Persicimonas caeni: one gene and its partner. The protein of the gene in region 2 interacts with the protein of the main gene of each other region in a pairwise test. Links are inferred from orthologs where the notes say so. Each region holds a gene or a part of one and is shown on either strand. Other genes may lie near its edges. The genes, in order: FIV42_RS02630 and mrdA.

What was found.
Region 1: the proteins of mrdA (region 2) and FIV42_RS02630 interact in binary tests that used the Escherichia coli proteins (3 or more experiments, as listed by UniProt). The link is inferred for Persicimonas caeni from one-to-one orthologs.

What each region holds. Positions count from the first base shown.
Region 1 is NZ_CP041186.1:677,082-680,458, reverse strand. What follows is about bases 38-3,097. They hold FIV42_RS02630 (penicillin-binding protein 1A), read right to left. Parts: upstream 2,766-3,097; coding sequence 309-2,765; downstream 38-308. Other genes in these bases: FIV42_RS02625 (AAA family ATPase), read left to right, coding at 3,039-3,097; FIV42_RS02635 (serine/threonine-protein kinase), read right to left, coding at 38-263. Also shown: more of FIV42_RS02635, read right to left, coding at 1-37; more of FIV42_RS02625, read left to right, coding at 3,098-3,377. UniProt on the Escherichia coli protein: Cell wall formation. Synthesis of cross-linked peptidoglycan from the lipid intermediates.
Region 2 is NZ_CP041186.1:7,430,626-7,433,871, forward strand. Bases 277-3,205 are described here. They hold mrdA (penicillin-binding protein 2), read left to right. Parts: upstream 277-742; coding sequence 743-2,668; downstream 2,669-3,205. Other genes in these bases: FIV42_RS27590 (hypothetical protein), read left to right, coding at 277-717; rodA (rod shape-determining protein RodA), read left to right, coding at 2,668-3,205. Outside these bases: rod shape-determining protein MreC, read left to right, coding at 1-195; more of FIV42_RS27590, read left to right, coding at 202-276; more of rodA, read left to right, coding at 3,206-3,246. UniProt on the Escherichia coli protein: Catalyzes cross-linking of the peptidoglycan cell wall. Responsible for the determination of the rod shape of the cell. Is probably required for lateral peptidoglycan synthesis and maintenance of the correct diameter during lateral and centripetal growth.

The DNA of each region.
Region 1 (3,377 bases), 6.8 Mb from region 2 along the record:
TTGGAAGCCCGGCTTGCCTGCTCGTCGATGACGCCCCTGTCGATGATCAACGCGATATGAGGGTGGTCGAGGCGCGCCATCGCCTGGACTTCACGGCGAAAAGCGCGTCGGTACCGCTCGTTTCGGGCGGCCTCGCTGGTCAGTACTTTGACAGCGACTTCCTCGCCGTACGGCTGGCGCCGGGCGAGCCAGACCTCCCCCATGCCGCCCCTGCCTAGGGGATGCTGCAGATCGAACGGGCCGAGTTTGGGGGGACTGCTCATGTGCTGCTCGAAACGGGGCGCTCAGTCGCGGTGGAGCGGATGATGCTAGTTAGCGGCTTCTTGCTCGCCTTCCTGTTCGGGGTTGGCCGACGTGCCAAATTGATTCATCAGAAAGTCGTCCTCTTCGCCGCCCTGATTGACGGGGGCATAGGTGGTCGGCGCGGTGCCCGACAAGAAGACCTCCTCGACGCCGTCTTGGCGGGCGAGTTTACCCGTGGCCGGGTCGATGGTGGCCGTAGAGATGCCAGAAGAGGGCGGCTCGAACTTCTTCACCTCGAGCTTCTCGTGGATGATCTTCATGTAGTCGCGCCAGATGGGACCGGCGACGCGCCCGCCATACTCTTTGGGGCCCAGCGGGCTGTTGTCGCCGAAGCCGACCCAGGCGCCGGCGACATACTGCGGCGTAAAGCCGATGAACCAGGCGTCGCGGCTCTCGTTGGTGGTGCCGGTCTTGCCTGCAAACGGACGGTCGAAGCCCTTGCGCAGCGCACCGGCGGTGCCGCCGCGGCGGGTTCCGCTGCTGTCGACGTAGCCCATCGTCACTGCCGTCATCAGGTCGGAAATGATGTAGGCGACTTCGGGAGCGAGCACGCGCTCGATGCGCGTCTCGAACGTGTCGGTCTCACCGTTGGCCGTCTCGACGCGGGTGATGAAGCGCGGCTCGCCGTACAAGCCGCCGCTGGCGAAGGTGGCGTAGGCGTTGGTCATCTCGAGCGGGGTGATCTCACTGGAGCCCATGACCATCGTGAAGTTTTGAACGATCGGGCTCTTGATGCCGATCTTCTTGGCGAACTCGGTCGCTTTCTCGAGGCCGATGTCGCGCAGGATGCGCACGGCGACGACGTTACGGCTCGCGCCCAACCCCTCGCGCACTCGGATCGGCCCGCGCCAGCGCCCGTCGGAGTTCTTCGGCGACCAACTCTTGCCGCCGTCGAGCTTGAAGACAGCCGGGCTGTCCAAGTAAATCGTCGCCGGAGTGACGCCTTTCGAGGCGAGCGCCGCCCCGTAGACGAACGGTTTGAAGGTCGAGCCGGTCTGGCGTTTGGCCTGGGTGGCGTGGTTGTACTCGTTGTACTCGAACGAATAGCCGCCGACCATCGCCACGACGTCGCGTGTCTTCGGGTCGATGGAGACGAGCGCGGAGTCGGGCCCGCGCTTGAATTCGACCGGCACGCTACCCTCGTCGTCGGGCTCGACAGCCAACGGCATGACCTCGAGCACGTGCCCGCGCTCGAACTTCTCGTCGACGGTCTTGCGATCTTTGCCTTCACCCAAGATCCGCGACTTCGGCCGCAGCAATAGCCGCGCAGGGACGTCGCCGAGGTTCAGCTTGACGAGTTCTGTTTTGGGGTCGACCGAGACGACGACGGCTTCGTAGACCTTGCCCTTGCTCAGACCCTTCTTGGCGAGCGCCTTGGCCTGTTTGGCGATAAACGCGTCGACTTTGTTGCCACTCAGCTTTCGCACCGGCTCGTAATACTCCCGGCGAGCGTCGTAGACCCGAAGCCCCTCGCGAAGCGAGCCTTTTGCGGCAGTCTGCTTGTCCAAATCGAGCGTGGTGTGCACGCGCAGGCCGCCCGTGTAGACCTTCTCGGGGCCGTACTTGTCGACGAGGAGTTTGCGGACGTGCTCGACGAAGTAGGGCGCCTTGCCCACGTGCGGGTAGCTCTTGTGGTACGGGACCGTTTCGATGGGCTTCTTGTCGGCCTCGCGGTAGGTCGCTTCCTCGATAAAGCCCTTTTTCCACAGCTGCTCGAGCACATAGGCACGACGTTTCTTGGCTTCTTCGGGATGCTTTTTGGGCGACAGCCGCTCGGGCGACTGGGTGATCCCGGCGAGCACGGCAGCCTCGTGAATGTCGAGGTCGCGCGCGGACTTGCCGAAGTAGAAGCGTGAGGCTTCCTCGACCCCGTAGTTGCCGTGGCCCAGGTAAATCGTGTTCAAGTACAGGTAGAGGATATCCTCTTTGGTGAGGTTCTTCTCGAGCTCACGCGCAAGGATGATCTCTTTGATCTTTCGCTCGATCTTGCGCTCGGGAGTGAGCACGAGGTTTTTGATGACCTGCTGGGTGATCGTGGAGGTGCCTTTGAGGCCGGCGTCGTAGCGCACCGCGTAGTAGAAAGCGCGCGCCATGCCGAAGTAGTCGATCCCCTCGTGGGTCATGAAGTCGGCGTCTTCGGCCGCCATGAACGAGTAGCGCACGTAATCGGGAATCTCGTCCATCGCCAACACGGTGCGCCGACCGTCCTGGGCGATAAACTCGCCGATGAGCTCGCCATCGGAGGCGTAGACCCGCGACAGCTGCTTGGGCTGGTAATCTTCGCGTTTGAGCAGCTCGGGCAGATCTCGCCCGTAGTAGTAAAAGAGGCCGGCCACGCCACCGCCGCCCAAAATGGCGCCGATGATGCCAAGCAGGATCAGCCACTTGAAAAGCTTTCCGAGCAAGCCGCCCTTTTTCTTCTTACCGCGCTTCTTCCCTGAACTACGTCGGTTTCGGGCCATGTTGCACTACCGCTAGTCTGGTGAGGCATGTTTGGAGCACTGGTTGGGTGCAACCCTATGAATGTCGGAGACATTCCGAGTGCTGCACTTCGCGGGGGGATTTGAACACGGATGGTTCGGGTTGTCGAGGTCTTGTGGCCGATTGGCCTTTAGTCGTCGGCTTGCAGCGCCTATACTCCGGTTGTCGTCGTTTCAAGAACCAGATCGCGGTCCATCGTGCAAAGCTCTACAAAGTCGCAGAGTCCTCCCGTCGAAACAGTCTCGCTCGATCGCTTGACCGATTTGCAAGCAAACGTAGAGAGCGTCTTCCAAGGCAAGACCCGAGTGGTGCGCTACACGCTGGCTTGTCTGCTCGCAGGCGGGCACGTGCTGCTCGAAGACGTGCCCGGTGTCGGCAAGACGACGTTGGCGCTGGCGCTGGCCAGGAGCATGGGGCTGAGCTTCCAGCGCATTCAGTTCACCAGTGATCTTTTGCCCAGCGACATCATCGGCGTGTCGGTTTATCGGCCGGAGACGGGCGACTTCGACTTCAAGCCGGGGCCGCTCTTTGCCGGCGTCATCCTCGCCGACGAGATCAACCGCACCACACCTCGCACACAGTCTGCACTGCTC
Region 2 (3,246 bases):
CAGAAGGACGAGATGCGCGAGGGCGACGTCATGGTTACCGGCGGCAAAGGCGGAGTCTTTCCCAAGGAGCTCGTCATCGGCACGGTGACCGCCGTCGACAACGCCGAGCGAGGGCTCTTCCAGCAGGTACGCCTCGAGCCGGCCGTCGACTTTTCGCGGCTCGAAGAAGTCTTTGTCATCACCGGCACGAAGTAGGGCGTTATGCCGTCATGGCTTACATGGCTGGTCGCAATGGGCGTACTGGTGCTCGAAAGCGCGCTTCTGGCGGCTTTTGGCGTCGACGGCTGGGCGCTGCAGACTGCAGTCGCGCTGACGATCTTCTTAGCGCTGCGCCGCGACTTCGTCGGGGGCGCATTCGTCCTCGCCGGGCTGCTGATCCCCATCGAATGGCTGGTGGTGGGTCCGCCGGGCTATTATTCGCTCTCGCTGGTCTTCGTCTTCTTCGCGCTGCAACTGGCGCGCGGGAATATCCAGTCGGACTGGGGCTTTTCGCAAGCAGTGCTTGCCATGGTCACGGTGGTGATCCAGACGGCGGTCATGGCCGTCGCTCTTTTGGTCTTCGAGCCCAACACGGTGCTCTTGGAGTCGCTCCTTTGGGGTACCCTTCCGGGGGCGCTCGGCGCGGCTCTGGTCGTGTGGCCGCTGGGGGCGCTGCTGACGCGCCTCGATCGGGCGGTCGACCCCCATTCGGATCGCAAGCGCAGAGGGTTGTTGTGAAATCGGCAGAGGTTTGACGTAGTCGATGGCAGGATCGTCTCACATCCCGAAACGCCGCCAGGGCGGCGGTATCGATAACTACCGCGGCCGGTATATCTGGTTGATCGCCGGCTTCGCGTTCGCCTTTTTGTGCATCATCGCTCGCCTCTGGTACTTGCAGATCATCCGAGGCGACGAATTTTATCGGTCGAGCTCCGAGAACATCATCCGGGACATCGAATTGCGCGCCCCGCGCGGCCGGATCTTGGACCGCAATGGCCGCGTGCTCGCCGAGAATCGCCCCTCCTTCGACATCTACGTGCTTCCGCACATCTTCCGGAAGCACGACACCGACAAGACCCTCGACTTGTTGCAGCGCTACTTGCACCTGTCGGAAGGAGAGGTCGAGCGCATCGCTCAGCGAGCGAAGGCCAACGCTTCGGAGGTCCTCGTACGCCGCGACGCCACCCGCGCGCAGGTCGCCGCGCTCGAGACCGACAAGATGCGCCTTCCCGGCGTCGAAGTGCGTGCCAACTCCCATCGACACTATCCGCTCAATCATGTCGGCGCCCACGCCATCGGTTTCTTGGCCGAGGCGGGCCAGAGTGAGCTCGAACGCCTCGAAGCCTACGGCTACAGCCCCGGAGATTATATCGGGCGCATGGGACTCGAACGCGCGTTCGAGGAGGTTTTGCGAGGCTCGCCAGGGATCGATCGTCAGGTCGTCGACGCGCACGGCATCCCGCAGGGTGAGGCGCAGACGCGCTTTCTGATCGGCGATTACAAAGAGGTCAAACCGGTGCCCGGGCGCGACTTGGTGACCACGCTCGACGCCGATCTGATGGAGTCGATCGACCAGGCGATGCGCAAATATCCGTCGGGGGCGGTCGTGGCGATGGACCCGCGCGACGGCAGCGTGCTCGCGCTCTACAGCAAGCCGAGCATCAACCCGAACTCTTGGACGGGGCGTCTGTCGTCGCTCGAGAAGATGCGGACCGACAACGACCCGTTCAAGCCGATGCTCGACAAGACGGTCAGCGCCTATTTCCCCGGGTCGATCTACAAGACCGTGTCCAGCGCGGCCGCGCTCGAAGAAGGCTTGATGAGCACCGACAGCGAGGTGACTTGCTACGGCGCCTACAAATTCGGCGGGCGCCGCTTCCGCTGCTGGAAATGGGGCGGCCACGGTCACGTCGACGTCGTCGAGGCGCTCAAGGGCTCGTGCGACGTCTACTACTACCAGGTCGCCGACCAACTCGGCATCGACACCTTGGCCGAGTACGGCTACGAGTTCGGCTTTGGCGAGAAGACCGGACTTCCCATCAACTACGAGAGCGCCGGCCGGGTCCCCACCAAGGAATGGCATCGAAAGCATAGCCCCGAGGGCTTCCAGTACGGCTTTGCCCTGAACACGGTCATCGGGCAGGGCGACACGCTCGTCACTCCGTTGCAGGCAGCGGTCTCCTACGCCGCGATCGCCAACGGCGGCAAGCTCTACTATCCGAAGCTCGTCAGAGATATCCGCAGCGCCGGCGGTGACACGCTGTTCGAGTTCGCCTCGAAGGTGCGCCGACGCCTCGACATCGAGGACGAGACGCTCGAGACGATCAAGCGCGGGCTCGAAGCCGTCGTCCAGGAGGATGGAGGCACCGCGTACTCGAAGCGGCTCGACAACGTCAAAGTGGCCGGCAAGACCGGTACCGCCCAGGTTCACTCCATCGGGGCGGTACGCGTGGCCAACCGCGACAAAGAGTTCCAGCTTCGCGACCACGCCTGGTTTGCCTCTTATGCGCCAAGCGACAACCCCGAAATCGTCGTCGTGGTCTTCCTCGAGCACGCCGGCCACGGCGGCAGCGAGGCCGCCCCGGTGGCCATGAAAGTGCTCGAAGAGTACTTCGACAAAGACGACGAGCTGTCGATGAACACCATGCCGAACACGACCAACGACTCCATTGGCAGCGAGGCGCAGTGATGCAGGGACCGTCCGGAAAACTGCAGCTCCTCTTCGAGCGCATCGACTGGCCGCTGCTGCTCATCGTGGGCACCCTCGGCGGCCTGGGCGTGCTCAACCTGTACAGCGCGGCGAGCGCCACCGGCGGCTTCGCGCTGCACACTCGCCAAGCCATCTGGTTTCTGACCGGGCTGGGGCTGGTCGGATTGGTCGCGCTTGTCGACTACCGCGTGATTGCGCGCTGGGCCTATATTATCTTCGGCGCCGTCGTCTTCCTCCTGGTCGCCGTCTTGCTCGTCGGCACCGAGCTCAACGGCTCGAAGCGCTGGCTGAACTTCGGCTTCTTCATGATGCAGCCCTCCGAGCTGCTCAAAGTGGCGGTGATCATCGTCACCGCACGCTTTTTCCACGATCAGGACCGATCCGAACCCTACGGGCTGTTCCAACTGGCCAAGCCGCTGGGGATCGTGGGCTTTGGCGTCTTTTTCGTGCTCATCCAGCCCGATCTGGGCACCTCGCTGGTCATCTTGGCGATCTTCGGCACGATGGCGCTCTTCGAGGGCGTTCGCTGGCAGACCATCCTGGCGGTCGTGCTCGCC